2 regions of the Nocardia sp. NPDC020380 genome follow, and region 1 is predicted to be linked to the other one. Evidence: riboswitches for the same ligand, from Rfam matches in the RefSeq annotation. Region 1 holds a riboswitch; the other holds the start of a gene.
What was found. A riboswitch is a leader RNA that binds a small molecule or an ion and turns the genes downstream of it on or off. The one in region 1 is predicted to bind magnesium.

Region 1 (7,786 bases):
CGCGCCGAAGAGGTTGTGCGCCTTCGTGTTCGCGGCCAGCACGTCGAACAGATCGGTGATCAGCAGCGCCGGGACGGAGTCGATCAGGCCGAGCATCCGCAGCAGCTGGGGACGCGGCTCGGGCGGCTCGAATTCGGTGGTGCGACGGCCCGGATGAGCCAGGGCGTAGAGGTGTTCCCGTTCGACCGCAGTGAGTTCCAGCACCCGCGCCAGCGCGTCCAATACCTCGTCGGAGGGGTTGGCGGCGCGGCCCTGTTCGAGACGCTGGTAGTACTCGGCGCTGATGCCCGCGAGATGAGCGAGTTCGGCGCGGCGCAGACCCGGAACCCGGCGCGGCCCGGACGGCGGTAATCCGGTGCCCTGCGGATCGATGCGGGCGCGCCGGAACTTCAGGAATTCGCCCAGATCCTCGTGCCGTGCCACGCGGTCAGTCTGGCACAGGGTGGCCCTCGCGGTACGAGGCACGGCGCGCACTGTTTACGACCCGCGCGGCCCCGGCACGCTGAGATTCATGAACGAAAGATTCCAGCGCGGAGCGGCCCGCCAGGCGGAGCTCGGCGGCACCGGCGGGGTACGCGGCCGGGTCTACGACGAACTCGCCGATATCGCACCGGATCTGCACCGGTTCGCGGTCGAATTCGCCTACGGGGATATCCATTCCAGGCCCGGGCTGGATGCCGGCCGGCGCGAGCTGGTGACGCTCGGCGTGCTCATTGCGCTCGGCGGCGTGGAGCCGCAGCTGGAGGCGCATCTGGGGACCGCGCTGGCCGCGGGCGTCACGGCGGGTGAGCTGGTCGAGGCGATCATGCAGGCGCTGCCCTATGCCGGGTTCCCGCGCGTGCTGGGCGCCATGGCCGTCGCCCGCAAGGTCTTCGCCAACCGCGATCTCCTGCCGATCACCCCGATCGAATCCGATTCCAGCACCAACTGATTCACGAACCGAACGGAGCACCATCATGACCGCCACTACCGCCCAGGACCGCGCCGACATCATCGAAGCGGCCACTCGCGTCTTCTGGTACATCGACATTCGCGATTGGGATGCCTTCACCGGCACCTTCGCCGAGCAGGTGACCCTCGACTACTCCAGCATCTGGGGCGGCGAACCGGCCACCGTGACGCCCGCGCAGATCCGCGCCGACTGGGAGAAGCTGATCGGCGCCTTCGACGCCACGCAGCATCTGCTCGGGAATCACCTGGTCACCGTCGACGGGGAGCACGCCGAGCTGACCGCCGTCTTCCAGGCCGTGCACATTCTCCCGAACCTGTTCGGTTCACCCCGCTGGACTTTGGGCGGCGCCTACCGCATCGGCCTGGAGCGGGTCGCCGGAGAGTGGAAGGTCAATGCCCTCACCATGACCGCGACCTGGGCCGATGGCAACAAGGACATCCTCGCCATCGCCTCCGGCGGGCAGCGTCCCGACGCCGCGTGAGCCCGCAGGGGCGGGTGGCGTTCCCGCGGTAGCCCACACAACCGACCGATGAGTATGCGAACATATGTTCGTGTCGGGTTCGGATGCGGGCAGCCGGGACCGCCCGGAGCGGGCGGCGATTCTGCACGCCGACCTGGACTCCTTCTACGCATCGGTGGAACAGCGCGACAATCCGCGCCTGCGCGGGCGACCGGTGATCGTGGGCGGCGGCGTAGTACTCGCCGCGAGCTACGAGGCGAAGGCGTTCGGGGTTCGGACACCCATGAACGCGCGGCAGGCGCTGCGCCTGTGCCCGCACGCCATCGTGGTGCCGCCGCGCATGGCCGCCTACTCGCAGGCCAGCAAGGCCGTCTTCGAGATCTTCCGGGACACCACACCGGAAGTGGAGGGACTCTCCATCGACGAGGCCTTCCTGGACGTGAGCGGATTGTGGCGAATCGCCGGGTCGCCCATGGATATTGCGCGCGACCTGCGGGCACGGGTCCGCGTGGAGGTCGGGTTGCCCATCTCGGTCGGGGTGGCGCGCACCAAGTTCCTCGCCAAGGTGGCCAGCGCGGTGTCGAAACCCGATGGGCTGCTGGAGGTTCCGCCCGACGGCGAACTGGAGTTCCTGCACCCGCTCCCGGTCGAGCGCCTCTGGGGCGTCGGCGAGGTGACGGCGCGGGAATTGCACGAGCGCGGCATCACCAAGGTCGGCCAGCTCGCGGAACTAGGCGAAGGACCGCTGGCCGCGGCCCTGGGCCCGGCCGCCGGCCGCCATCTGCACGCCCTGTCCTGGGCCCGTGATCCGCGGCGCGTCGAAACCGGTCGCCGCCGCCGCTCGATCGGCGCGCAACGCGCCCTGGGCCGCCGCGATCGCACGGATGACGAGATCGAGACGTATCTGCACGGTCTCGCGGACCGGCTCGGCCACCGCCTCCGCCGCGCCCGCCGGGTCTGCCGAACGGTGGTGCTGCGCCTGCGATTCGACGATTTCGGCCGCGCCACCCGCTCGCACACCCTGCCCGAGGCCACCGACCGCAGCGCGGTGATCCTCGATGCCGCCCGCACCCTGCTGGCCACCGCGCGGCCGCTCATCCACGAACGCGGCCTCACACTCATCGGCGTCGCCCTGACCAACCTCGACGATGCCGACACCATGCAACTGTCGCTGCCGCTGGAACATCGCGCCGAGTCCACCCTCGACTCGACCCTGGATGCCCTGCGCGACCGTTTCGGTTCGGGTGCGGTAACCCGCGCCGCCCTCCTCCATCGAGGCGAGGGCCTGTCGGTCCCCATGCTCCCCGACTGATCGGCGAGATCAGGACATCCCGTCGATCAGCTCCACCAGGTTGGACCAGGACTGCGCGTCGTCGGCGGAGTCGGTGTGCGGGCGACGGAAACGGTGGACGTATTCGCCGGCATCGGTGAGATCCCAACGGCGGCGGTACAACTCGATGAGCTCCGGTCGCGGGTCCACGCCGGTGGCGTGCGCATAGGCCGCCAGGAGGGAGCCGTCGCCGGGGTCGAGATCCCACAGATCGCGTTCGGGCGGGGCGACGAGAGCGGTATCCCAGTCGAGCAACCGCCAGCCCTCCGAAGTCCGGATGGTGTTGCCCGCGTGCGGTTCTCCGTGCGTGACGACCGCCCGCGCCGAGGCGGTGCGGGCGGCTCCGGCGAGGGCGTCGTAGCGAGCGAACTCGGCACGCAGGGCCCCGGCACGGCGGGCGAGCAGGTCGACCATCGGCGCGGCGTACGGACCCTCGTCGGCCACATGACCGGCGAGCGCGGCGTCGATCTCCGCGCGGTGGGTGATCGTGAAGTCGTCGGTTCGAGCGGCGCCGGGTACGGCGGCCCCGTGCACCCCGACGATCATGTCGAAGACCGCCTGCCGCTGCCCCTCGTCGCGGAATTCGCCCCAATCGAAATGCTCACCGGCCAGGTACGGGTAGCAGGACACCGCGAATCGCGTTCCGGCCCTGGCCGATACGGCGCCGTCCGTGCCGGTTTCGGGCGCCACGACGAAGTCGAGTCCGGCGGTGCACAGTGCCCGCGCGGTGCCGAGGGCCGCGGTCAATCGTTCGAAGGCCGTCTGCCGGGGCGTGGCCAATTCGTCCACGGTGACGAACCATTCGCGGTCACCGTCACCGGCGCGCCAATGGTGACTGCCGAATCCCAGCGGCACATATTCGAGGATCTCGGCGTGAATGGACCAGTGCCGGAACAGCACGGCGCGCAGGCGGTCGGAGGGTAGATCCCTGGGCGGGGTCAACACTCGGCCAGCCTACGCGCGACTGCGGTGTGCCTTATTTATTTGGCGGGCGCCGGGTTGAACGGGGCGTTGATGGTGGTGAAGTACTGGATCGCGGCCGCGATGGCCACCGGAGCGGTCACCGCGATCGCGCCGGCGATGGCGCCGAGCGGGGCCATGGCCGCCGCGCCGACGAGGCAGCCCACCACGGCGCCCGGCAGGAAGGTGAAGAGGCCGCCGATGATGCCGGTGGCCAGGGTGACGCCGCTGCCGACGGCGAGGCCGCCGAGGGCGCAGCCGACCACGCCGCCACCGATGAGGCCGACCGTCGTGCCGATGACGGCGCCGGTGGAGATGGTGTCCTTCATGCGGTTCCAGGCGGCCTGCTCACGGTCGTACGGGGACTTCCACGGGGCGGTGTCCTGGAAGGGGAGGTCCACCGGGCGGTAGAGCGCGTGCGGCAGGTCGAACAGCGGGGTCAGCGTCGCGGAATTGTCGTGGATCGCCGCGGCGATGGGAAACACGAAATCGTCCACTCGGAAGGATAATTCGGTTCCGGCAATCACCTGGCCATCGGGGGCCTTGATTTCGAAGGCGCCGTTCTCGACCGCGAGTGAGCCGATATCGGTGGAGATTTGGGCGCCGTCGCCGGTGGCGGACGCGGTGTAGTGAATTACATTGTCCGACTGTGCATCAACGTCGGCATGAGCGGCACCGGCGGCGATCACCGATACCGTCGAAGCGAGCGCGGCGAACGCGGCAAGCTTGGTCTCGAGCACGATTTCCCCTCAATCTCAGCCCTGCGGTATCAGGATTTATCGCAGGATTAGCTAGTTCCAAGCAAACCTTAAGTTTGTTCATAGCCATCTGCAATGGACGTTTGTCCTGAAGTGGTGGGACACACAATGGGGAATATCGGTTTCAATGCCCTATATCCGAACCGTAAACCTGAACATACCGATGGTGAACGAAGAGTAAACAAATTCCAAAGTCGGATATAACGGGCAGTATCGGATATCCGCATTTCACGAGGCCCGTTGGGCCCCAGGCGATCCGAAGGAACCGACCGGGCTGATTTGACATATTCGTTGGCGGAGCCCAATATTGCCCAGTCAGCACCTCGCTAGGCGAGGCTCCTGTACGAACACAGGCCACTGATCCGACGACGTCGAGAGACGCCCAGGGTTAGGACAGATCACCCCGGATTAAGGGGTGATCCTAAGTGGCTTCCCCGGGCCGCGAGCCCCCGGATACGTCGTGCAGTGCCGAAGCTCTGACGAGAGGGGTGCGGGGCTTCGCCGTTCGGCGCGGCCGTGTTTCCCTCTTGCCGTCCGTGAGGACTGACGCGACCAGGTACATGGCGTCCGCGTGCGTCCCGACGGCAAGGAGGTGAGGGACGACAAATGAGTTCCGGCGATAGTCCTTATCCCAGTCCGGACTACAGAGTTCTTTCGTTCCCGGCTTGCCGCGAATCGGTAGACGACTGACCCGCAATCACTTTCGGCCTTTCCGGCGATCCATTCGCCGCTGCGAGGTGTCTTCGAGTATGCCCGGGTAATTGACGTGTGCCCGAAATCCGGTGGCAACCGGCACCTTCCGCATGCCGAAGTACCTTTGATCGAAAGCGAGGGAAGGATCATGGCCTTCTTCGCGAACGGCTCCGGCCGCCGCACTGCCACCGTCACCGCACCAGCCGACACCCACCAGCCGACCGGCGCCGTCATGGACAGCGCGCACGTCGGCGACATCGTGGGCGCCCTGGGCACCATCAAGATGCACGACTCCGCCGAAGGGCGTTCGCGCAAGCAGCGACTCCGCATGCTGCTGGCCATCATCGGCCCGGGCCTCATCGTCATGGTCGGCGACAACGACGCCGGTGGCGTCGCCACCTACGCGCAGGCCGGGCAGAACTACGGCATGGCCCTGGTCTGGACCCTCGTACTGCTCATCCCCGTGCTCTACGTGAACCAGGAGATGGTGGTCCGCCTCGGCGCGGTCGCCGGCGTGGGACACGCACGACTCATTTTCGATCGCTTCGGCAAGTTCTGGGGCGCGTTCAGCGTCGGTGACCTGTTCATCGTCAACGCGCTGACCATCGTCACCGAATTCATCGGTGTGTCAATGGCTCTCGGCTACTTCGGGCTGCCGAAGTGGATCGCGGTGCCGCTCGCGGCGCTGCTGCTGTTCGCGGTCGTGGCGGGCGGTTCGTTCCGGCGTTGGGAGCGTTTCCTTTTCGCGCTCATCGCCATCAATATCGTGATGTTCCCCCTCGCGATCATGGTGCACCCGAGCGTCAAGGACACCGCGCACGGCTTCCTCCCGTCCTTCCCGGGCGGCCTGAACTCGACCCTGCTGCTGCTCATCGTCTCCATCGTGGGCACCACCGTGGCGCCGTGGCAGCTGTTCTTCCAGCAGTCCAACATCGTCGACAAGCGCATCACACCGCGCTGGATCAAGTACGAGCGGATCGACCTGTGGGTCGGCATCGTCGTGGTGATGATCGGCGCGATCGCCATCATGGCCGCCGCCACCTTCGGCCTGGCCGGCACCGACGCGATCGGCAACTTCACCGATGCGGGCGCGGTGGCGCAGGCGCTGCACGACCACATGGGCCCGACCGTGGGCGCGCTGTTCGCGATCCTGCTGCTGGACGCCTCGCTCATCGGCGCGAACGCGGTCGGCCTGGCCACCACGTACGCGCTCGGCGACACCCTCGGCAAGCGGCACTCGCTGCACTGGAAGATCAGCGAAGCCCCGGCCTTCTACGCGGGTTACGCGGCGCTGCTGGCCGTCGCGGGCGCGGTGGCGTTCAGCCCCGATCACGTGCTGGGTCTGCTGACCCAGGGTGTGCAGGCCCTGGCCGGTGTCCTGCTGCCCTCGGCCACGGTGTTCCTGGTGCTGCTCTGCAATGACAAGGCGGTGCTCGGGCCGTGGGTGAACACGGTGCGGCAGAACATCGTCGCCGGTGTGATCGTGTGGTCGCTGGTGCTGCTGTCGCTGGCCCTGACCGCCGCCACGTTCTTCCCGAACCTGTCCACGCTGACTCTCGAGGTCGGCTTCGGAGTGGGCGCGCTGATCGGCGTGCTGGGTGGCGCGGCCATGCTGCTGGCCTGGCAGCGCGGCCGGCGCAAAGCCACCGAGCGCACCGCGGCCGAACTGGGCGGCCTGGACCCGGATCAGGTCGAGGAGCTCGACGCGACGCCACTCACCAAGGCCGAGCGCAAGGCGATCCGCGAAACCGACCGCGACACCTGGCGCACCCCCGCGCTGGCCACGCTGGACCGGCCGGCCTTCTCCATGGGCCGCATGGCGGGCATGATCGCACTCCGCGGTTACCTGCTGATCGCCGTGATCCTGGTGGGCGTCAAGATCTTCCAGCAGATCACCGGCTAGCCACCGAACGATCCGAACAACGACTTCGCGCCGGACGCCCTGGGGTGTCCGGCGCGAAGTCGTTTCGGGAGGGCGATTTCAGCAGGTGGCGGGGATGCCGGTCAGGTCGACCTTCGGGTCGGTGATGGGGCAGTTCAGGGGTCTGCCGTCGACGGTTGTGTGGTCGATGTTCAATGCGGCGCTGCCGATCCGGCCATCGCTGCTATTGGTGCGGAGGAGTTCCTCCTGTGCGGCGGTGAGGGTGGTGCGGGCGATGGCGCCGTGCAGGATGGCGGTGTCGCCGACGTTGATGATGTTGATGCCGTGTGCCGCGGCGCCGTTCAGCGTGGTGTCGTGGATGTCGAAGGTCAGTTCGGCGGTGCTGGGCTCGGGGCCGGTCGGGGTGTAGGCGACCAGGCCGATGCCGTCGGCGCTGCAGTCACCGAGGTCGGAGTCGGCGATGGTGAGGTCGGTGTGCGCGGTGCGCCCGAAGTTGGTTGTCACCACGCAGCTTCCGAGATTGGCCGGGACCACGGGGTTGAGGGCCGCGCCCGGGAAGGTCGAGTGGTGCGCGCCGACCCGGTCCAGGGTCAGGGATTGCCGGGCGCCGTCGGTGCTGAGGTTGTAGTTCTCGATGATGTCGCCGGCGACGGTGTCGAAATCGCTGTCGGTGACCCGGACCCGGCTCTCGGGTGCGCCGCTGGTGGTGACGTATTCCAGGCCGTTGGCCGAGAAGTTCCCGTAGCCGTTC
Region 2 (7,786 bases), on a different contig from region 1:
TCGGCCGGACCGACGACGTGTTCAAGTCCTCGGATTACAAGGTGTCGCCGTTCGAGCTGGAGAGCGTGCTCATCGAGCATCCGGCCGTGGTGGAGGCGGCGGTGGTGCCGCAGCCCGACGCCACCCGGCTCAGCGTGCCCAAGGCGTACGTCTCGCTCGCCGCGGGCTGGGAGCCGGACCACGAAACGGCCCGCGCCATCCTGGAATACGCGCGCGATCACCTGGCCCCGTACCTGCGGGTGCGGCGGCTGGAGTTCGCGGAGCTACCCAAGACCATCTCCGGCAAGATCCGCCGGGTCGACCTACGCCGGCGCGAAGAGCAGGCGCATGCGGCCGGCACCCCCATTCCCACCGAGTACCGCTACGAGGAAGTCATACCCGAAAAACAGCCGTAATCAGCGAGTCCCTACGACCGAACGGAGCCCCAGCGTGGTCCACACCGTGGAAACCGCCACCGCCTACGTCATCGAAGCCCTGGAAGCCAAGGGCACTGCCTCGCACGAGGACTTCGACGTGCCCGGCATCGTCACCGCGACCCACAGTCTCTCGGGGACATGGGATTTTCACGTGGTGGACCGGGGCAGATTCTGGGGTATCGCAGCAACATTCCTGCGGCACTGACGGCCCGGAGAATGCCTGCGCGTTGACGCGGAAGAACGCGCGGGCCGCTCGCCGCGCCGGTCGGGCGAGGTAGCGGGTCTCACACTTCGGCGAATTCCCGGTTTTCCGGCGGGAATTCGCCGCAACATTCTCTTGTGCACACCTCCGACACCGTTCTGATGCCCAGGTTCATCCTGTCTCGCGCGGCCTCGGCGGGGATCGATCCGATCCGCCTGGCGCGCGCGGCCGGGATGCCGTCCTGGCTGCTCGCCGATACCGAGGCCCGCGTCCCCAGCGAGTATTTCCTGCGGTTGTGGGAACTGCTGGAACATGAAGCCGGAGATCCGGATACGACATTGCGGGTGGTCGCCGGCTATCGGGTCGGCGAGTTCGGCCTGGTCGACTATCTGGTCTCCACCGCCGACACGCTCGGCGCCGGGCTCGAGGTGGTGGGTCCCTACGTCGGGACGGCGACCACCAACTATCGCTTCGAGGCCGGCGCGGTGACCGCGGCGGAAGCAAACTTCGAGCTCTACACGATCAATGGGGAAGGGCGGGGCCGCGATCTCGGCGCGCAGGCCGTGCTGGGCGTGCTGATCGCCCGGATCCGGCAGATGACGGGACGGCCCATCGATCCGCTGCGGGTGGCCTTCCGCCAGCCCGCACCGCGCACCCATCAGGCCTTCACCGACTTCTTCGGCTCGGCCCGCATCGATTTCGGCGCCCCGGCGGACGGGATCGCCTTCCGGCCGGACGATTTCGAGCTGCCGCAGGTGACGGCCGATCCCATGCTGGCCCGGGTATTGCGGCGGCATGCGGCCAATATGCCGCCGGCGCCGCCGCGCACCACCGAATGGCCCGATCGGGTGGCCGGGGTGCTGGCCGTGCTGCAGGACCGTGATTCCGAGCCGGCCCTGGATCAGGTGGCGCGCCGGCTCTTCACCAGTCCGCGCACGCTGCAGCGCCGGCTGGCCGAATCCGGCACCACCTGGCGGCTCGAAGTGGATCGCGCCCGCAAACGGCATCTCGAACTGCTGGACGCGGAGCCCGGCCGACTACGAAGCGGAGACGACCATGTCGACGTCGGATAGCGTGCTGTTACCGCGCTTCGTGCTGACCCGGATCCGGGCCGCCGGTCTGGATCCGGTGGAGCTGGCCCGGGCGGCGGGTGTCGGCCATTGGGCGTTGGACGGGCCGCACGCGAGCGTGCCGGGCCGCGTCTATCAACGGCTGTGGGAGTTGTTCGAGCATCGCATCGGCGCGCCGCACGTGGGGTTGCGCGCGGCCGAGCGATATGGGACGGGGGAATTGGGCATGATCGACTATCTGGTCGCCACCGCGCACACCGTCGGCGAGGGGTTCCGGGCCGCGGGGGAATTCGGTGGCCGGCTGAGCGATTCGCGGCAGTTGACGGTGCTGGCGGAGAGCGATCGCGAGACCACCTTCGCGGTGCGAAGTTTCGGTGAGCAGACGCGGGGCGCGGAGCTGGCGGCACAGGCGAGTTTCGCGTTCCTGCTGTCGCGGGTGCGGCACGGCAGCGAGGCGCCGATCGCGGCGGCCCGGGTGTCGTTCCGGCAGGCGCCGCCGCGCCGGCACACGCCGTTCACCGAGTTCTTCGGCACCGCGGCAGTCGATTTCGAGGCCGATGCCAATACCTTGACATTACGGTCGGAGGATTTACGGCGGCCGATGCAGACCGCCGATCCGCGGCTGGCGGCCGTGCTGCAGCGGGGCGCGGACGCCGTGCCGCGGTGTACTCCGCCCGCGCGCGCATGGTCGGATCTGGTTGCGGCCGAGCTGGATTCGGCGGGCACGGGGTGCACCATCGACGAGATGGCCAAGCGACTGCACACCAGTTCGCGTACGCTGCAACGCCGGCTGGCGGCCGCGGGCACCAGCTGGAGCCGGGAGCTCGCGGATGCCCGGCGGCGCACGCAGTCCCAGATTCCCGCACCACTGCACCGGCCCGTTCGGTGATGCACCGGTCGTGAACACTCGATCGGAATCGACCGACAGCATTCTCATGGCGCGCTTCGCGCTGGAGCGCGCGGCCCGGCTGGGCCTGGACCCGGATCGGCTGGCCCGGCTTGCGGGCGTGCCGAATTGGCGGGAGGGCGGTGAGTCCGCCCGGGTATCGCACCGGTACTGCACCCGCGTGTGGGAGCTGATCGAACAGCAGACCGGTAATCCGGATATCGCGCTGCGAGCCGCGGAGGAGAGCACCGTCGGCGAATTCGGGCTGCTGGAGTACCTGTTCCTGTCCGGTGAGACGCTGGGCGGCGCGCTCGACGCGTGCGTACGCCATTCCGGCTGCCTGACAACGAGTTACAGTTTGCGGATTGCCGAGCGGACCGAGCATGAGGTCTGCTATGAGGTAGTCAGCTTCACCGAGGACAGCCGCGGGCGAGAGTTGCTGGTACAGGCCGCATTCGCGCTCATTATCGGCCGGGCGCGGGGCGCCACGCGGTATCCGCTGGCGCCGGTCCGGGTTTCGTTCCGCCAACCGGCCCCGGCGTCGCCGGCCGCCTTCACGGAGCTGTTCGGGGCCGCCGCAATCGATTTCGGGTCGGGCTCGGACAGCATCACCTTGCGGGCAGCGGATCTGGCGCTGCCGATGAAGTCCGCGGATCCGGAGTTGACGGCAATTCTGCTGTCCTACGCGGCAACTCTGCCCGCGACCCCAGAGTCCGAGGTGACGTGGCTGGACCGGTTGGGCGCGGTGCTCGATGCGACGCTGACGGAGGGTTCGGCAACGCTGGAGGTGGTGGCAAGACGGTTGCTGACCTCACCTAGATCGTTGCAACGGCGACTCACCGAGCACGGCACCAGCTGGCGCCGGGAACTCGATCTGGCGCGGCAGCGGAGATTGCGCCGGGCGGAACATCTTCCACGCGCTCAGCAGGCGGAATTCCTCGGTTACGCGGATCCCGCGAGCCTCCGCCGGGCGGTGCACCGATGGCGTGGACGCGACGTTTCCTGAGTGGATCCGACCCCGGATGCACCCCGAAAAGGCACCTACCGTACGGTATTTGGGCAACTCCCCAGCAAGAGTTTGGCGCCCCATCGAGCGAGTTGGCGTTTTCGGAACTCCCCTGCGTCACTCGCCGAAACAAAACTGGACGGAAACGCCAGTGACGCGCCGGCCGCGATGCGCGTCACGGCGTTCAGATGCGTGGCGCGGCCGACGATGTCCGCGGCCACGCATCGCCCCGCACTGCCCGCACGACCTACCCGGCCCGGTACTCGATTGGAGCTCGCACATGCCCCACACAGCAGAAACCGCCACCGCCTTCGTCATCACCGCCGTCGAGGCCAAGGGCACGGCCAGCCGTCACGACTTCGATATTCCGGCGATCGTGACCGCCACGCACAGTCTCACGGAGACCTGGGATTTCCATAAAGTGGACCAGAACATGTTCTGGAACATCGCCGCAACGTTTCTCAAGCACTGAGACGGCCCGGAAAACACTGAAACAGGTTGCAGCAGAAAGTCAGACGCCGTCCACCGCGAGGGTGGCCTCGGCCAGAGTCATTGCCGCGGCACACGGATCCGGTTGCGCGGACCGGTCGCGGTTCTGCACCCACCAGGTGACGGTCCCGGTGTCGGCCACCGTCACCGCGCAGCTGCCCGGATCGCCGGAGGCGTGCCAGTACATCCCCGAGAAGTGCTTCACGACCACACGTTCGATCTGATAACCGGACTGCCCGGCCACCTCGGCCTCGCGGCCCATGGTGTCGTTCTGCAGCCAGGCGTAGGTGACATCGACGGGGGCGCCGGCCGAATTCCGGCCGGTCCAATTGCAGATGGTGGGCCGGCTCTGCTGCTGCAGACCGGTCAGGCCGACGATCTGCGCGATCTTCTGATCCTCGATCGGACCGCACCCGGCCAGCAGATTGGGGTCGACCGACTGCCGCACCGCCGAATCCCCGGAATGCTGCGTGCATCCCGTCAGTGTCGCCATGGTGGCCACGGCGGCCGCGGCCAGCGCCACACCCGTCCAGACTCTGCGCATTACCCCTGCCCCGCCTTCGCCAGGGTCTCCGCGGCCAGCTGCTCGAGCGCCGAACACGGCTGCGGGCGGCCGTTTTCGGAGGTACCCGCCTTGATGGACCAATCGATGAAATCGGTGCCGCCGAAGGGCACGCCCACCTCGCAGGACTGCGCGGAGGTCCAGCTCAGGCCGGAGCGGCCGGCCACCGTCACCGTGGCCGGTGTGCTGTCGGTGATCTGATCGCGGCGCGCGTCGAGTCCGGCGCCACGGAACCAATGGAAGATCACGGTGTAGTCGCCGCTGGCGGCCGACTGCCAGCCGCAGCTGAACGGATTGATCGCCACGCGCTGCAGGCCTGGCACTCCCGTCGCCTGTTCGACGTCGGAGTCGGCGACCCCACCGCAGAGCCCGATGGTGTTCGGGGAGGGCGCGATCGGCCCGGCACTCGTGGTCGTCGGCGCCGCCGCCGGCCGATCCGCATGCCCGCAGCCCGCTACCGCCACCCCGATCAGGGCGATCCCCGCCGCTGCCGATACTGCTCTCACCACGCCGACCAGAGTAGGCGACGTATCGAAGATGCGTCGAAAAGAAGCCTTTTGACTTTTTACGGAGCCTTTACTACGTTGGGCATTGCACCTCGATAGGCGAGGCTCCTGTACGAACACAGGCCACTGATCTGACGACGTCGAGAGACGCCCAAGGTTAGGACAGATTTCCCCGGATTAAGGGGTTATCCAAGGTGGCTTCCGTTCATAGCGATACGTCGTACAGTGCCGAAGCTCTGACGAGAGGGGTGTCTGCCCATCTCATGATCCACGGGCCTTCCTCCCAAGCGTGCTCATCGGAATACACGCATGCGCAATTCCGGAACCACAGCGGAATTTCGCGAGAAAAATTCATCACCGTAGGCGCCACAGTGCCGATCGGTAAATTTGTGCTGCCCTGAATACAATTCGGGCAGCGATCACACGAGGCATAAAAGATGAGAATTCGTATGCTCGCGCTCGCCACCGCCGCGATCACCACCACCGCACTGGCCGGCCATGCCGTCGGCCTGGCCGAGCCGCCGGAACACACCGGACCCGCCGAGGCCGGCACCCCGGCCGCTGCGATCGGCGGGCAGGCGCGGATCGAAGACCGCTCGGTCGTGCTGCACACCGATGCCGGGTCGCTCCAGGTCGACGGGAATCAGCTCCGGATCACCGATTCGAACGGCGTGGCGCTCACGGCGATCCCGCTGACGGTCATCCGGCAGGACACCGTCTTCCCGGTCGACGCGCAGGTGGACGGCACCACCGCGACCCTCACCCCGCGCGCCGACCTGGCCCGGCCCGCCACCGCGGCCGAGCGCACCCGGACGGCGCAACTCGATGCCGAGGCCCGCACCACCGAGCCGATCCTGCTGGCGCAGCACATTTCCGATACCCCCGAGGATCGGATGAACACCGCCATGGCCAATGTGAACAACGAGCTGACCGTCGCGCTCGCGGTGGGCACGCTGCTGGGCGCGATCGTCGGCGGGCCGCTGGGGTGTGTATTCACCGGCGCCCTCGGCACCGCGGCCGCCGGGCCGCTCGGCACGATCGTCGGCTGTCTCGCCGGCGCGGTCGTCGGCGCCGGGATGGGCGTGGTGGTGTTCAACCTGATCATCGGCGTGCCCGCGCTGATCGCGTCGGCCGTCCACTACTACAACGTCATGACCGCCCCGCCCGCACCGGAGGCGAACGACTGATGACTCTCGAACTCGCAATCCCCAACGCCCCCAAGACGGCTCCGGATGTCCCGGTCGTCCGCAACCGGCTGCGCGGGACGGATTATCTGCTGATCGGCGCGGCCGCCGTGCTGATCATCGTGGTGCTCAGGCTCTTCCGCGATATGACGGTGCCCTGGACGCCGGACACCGGGCAGGACACCGTTTCCACCGATCCGTCGAACCTGCCGTACTACGCGGCGCGGACCACGCTGCGCATGTTCCTCGGGCTGCTCGCGTCCATTGTGTTCACGCTGGTCGTGGGGCAGTGGGCGGCACGGTCGCGGCGGGCCGAGAAGGTGCTCGTGCCCATGCTCGACGTGCTGCAGTCGGTGCCGGTGCTGGCGCTGGTGTCGATCACGGTGACCGCGTTCGTGGCCCTGTTCCGCGGCTCCTACCTGGGTGCGGAGGCGGCGTGCATCTTCGCCATCTTCACCGCGCAGGCGTGGAACATGACCTTCGCCTACTACCAGGCGCTGCGCAATATGCCGCGCGAGCTCGACGACGCGGCGCGCATGATGCGGCTGACCCGCTGGCAGCGGCTGTGGCGGCTGGAGGTGCCGACCGCCATGGTGCCGATGATCTGGAACGGGATGATGAGCTTCGGGGGCGCGTGGTTCATGCTCGCCTCGTCCGAGGTGATCACGGTCGCGGGCAATGATCAGGCGCTGCCCGGCATGGGCAGTTTCATCGCCGCCGCCACCGTGGACGCGCAGGTCGGGAATCTCATGCTGGGCGCGGCGGTCATGGTGATCACCATCGCGCTGGTGAACGTGCTGTTCTGGCGGCCGTTCACGGCCTGGTCGGAGCGCTTCCGGGTGGAGAACACCGAAAGCGCGCTGGCGCCACGGAGTCTGGTGCTGGACCTGCTGCGGCGCTCCACGCTGCCGGGCCGGACCGCGCGCCTGCTGCGGCCGGTCGGTGAGGGTCTCGACCGGGTCATGCGGGTGTTCGGGCACAGCACGCGCTCCGCGTACGACGACCGGCGCGACAGCCGCACCGGCGACGCGATCTTCTTCGGGCTGCTGTTCGCGGCGCTGGCCTGGGGCACCTGGACGCTGGCCGCCTACTTCGAAAGGACCGTCGGCTTCGCGGAATTCGGGCCGACCACGCTCATGGGCCTGGCCAGTCTGCTCCGCGTGATGGTGCTGCTGGTGGTATCCACGGTGGTGTGGGTGCCGATCGGCGTGTGGATCGGCATGAATCCGCGGGTGTGCCGGTTCGCGCAGCCGGTGGTGCAGGTGCTGGCCAGTTTCCCGGCGCAGTTCCTGTACATCTTCGTGATCGCCGCGCTCACCTACACGGGTATCTCGCTGAATATCGGCGGCACGGTGCTGATGGCGCTGGGCGCGCAGTGGTACGTGCTGTTCAATGTGATCGCCGCGGCCGGGCAGATCCCCACGGATCTGCGGGAGGCCATGGACGATCTGGGCGTGCAGGGCGT

Region 2: linked by a shared signal. The riboswitch ahead of ACH438_RS23705 (hypothetical protein) and the one ahead of ACH438_RS44340 (NRAMP family divalent metal transporter) in region 1 are both predicted to bind magnesium.

What each region holds. Positions count from the first base shown of each region.
Region 1 covers NZ_JBIRVQ010000027.1:61,912-69,697, reverse strand. The annotation lists gene ACH438_RS44370 (helix-turn-helix domain-containing protein) at 1-423, opposite strand, end outside; gene ACH438_RS44365 (carboxymuconolactone decarboxylase family protein) at 512-931, shown strand; gene ACH438_RS44360 (nuclear transport factor 2 family protein) at 957-1,433, shown strand; gene dinB (DNA polymerase IV) at 1,498-2,724, shown strand; gene ACH438_RS44350 (aminoglycoside phosphotransferase family protein) at 2,734-3,687, opposite strand; gene ACH438_RS44345 (hypothetical protein) at 3,723-4,442, opposite strand; M-box (ykoK) riboswitch at 4,776-4,955, shown strand; gene ACH438_RS44340 (NRAMP family divalent metal transporter) at 5,302-7,056, shown strand; gene ACH438_RS44335 (hypothetical protein) at 7,135-7,786, opposite strand, start outside.
Region 2 covers NZ_JBIRVQ010000008.1:267,618-275,403, reverse strand. The annotation lists gene ACH438_RS23745 (AMP-binding protein) at 1-395, shown strand, start outside; gene ACH438_RS23740 (hypothetical protein) at 430-621, shown strand; gene ACH438_RS23735 (AraC family transcriptional regulator ligand-binding domain-containing protein) at 780-1,691, shown strand; gene ACH438_RS23730 (AraC family transcriptional regulator ligand-binding domain-containing protein) at 1,675-2,577, shown strand; gene ACH438_RS23725 (AraC family transcriptional regulator ligand-binding domain-containing protein) at 2,588-3,580, shown strand; gene ACH438_RS23720 (hypothetical protein) at 3,861-4,052, shown strand; gene ACH438_RS23715 (DUF3558 domain-containing protein) at 4,092-4,613, opposite strand; gene ACH438_RS23710 (DUF3558 domain-containing protein) at 4,613-5,140, opposite strand; M-box (ykoK) riboswitch at 5,222-5,392, shown strand; gene ACH438_RS23705 (hypothetical protein) at 5,575-6,324, shown strand; gene ACH438_RS23700 (ABC transporter permease) at 6,324-7,786, shown strand, end outside.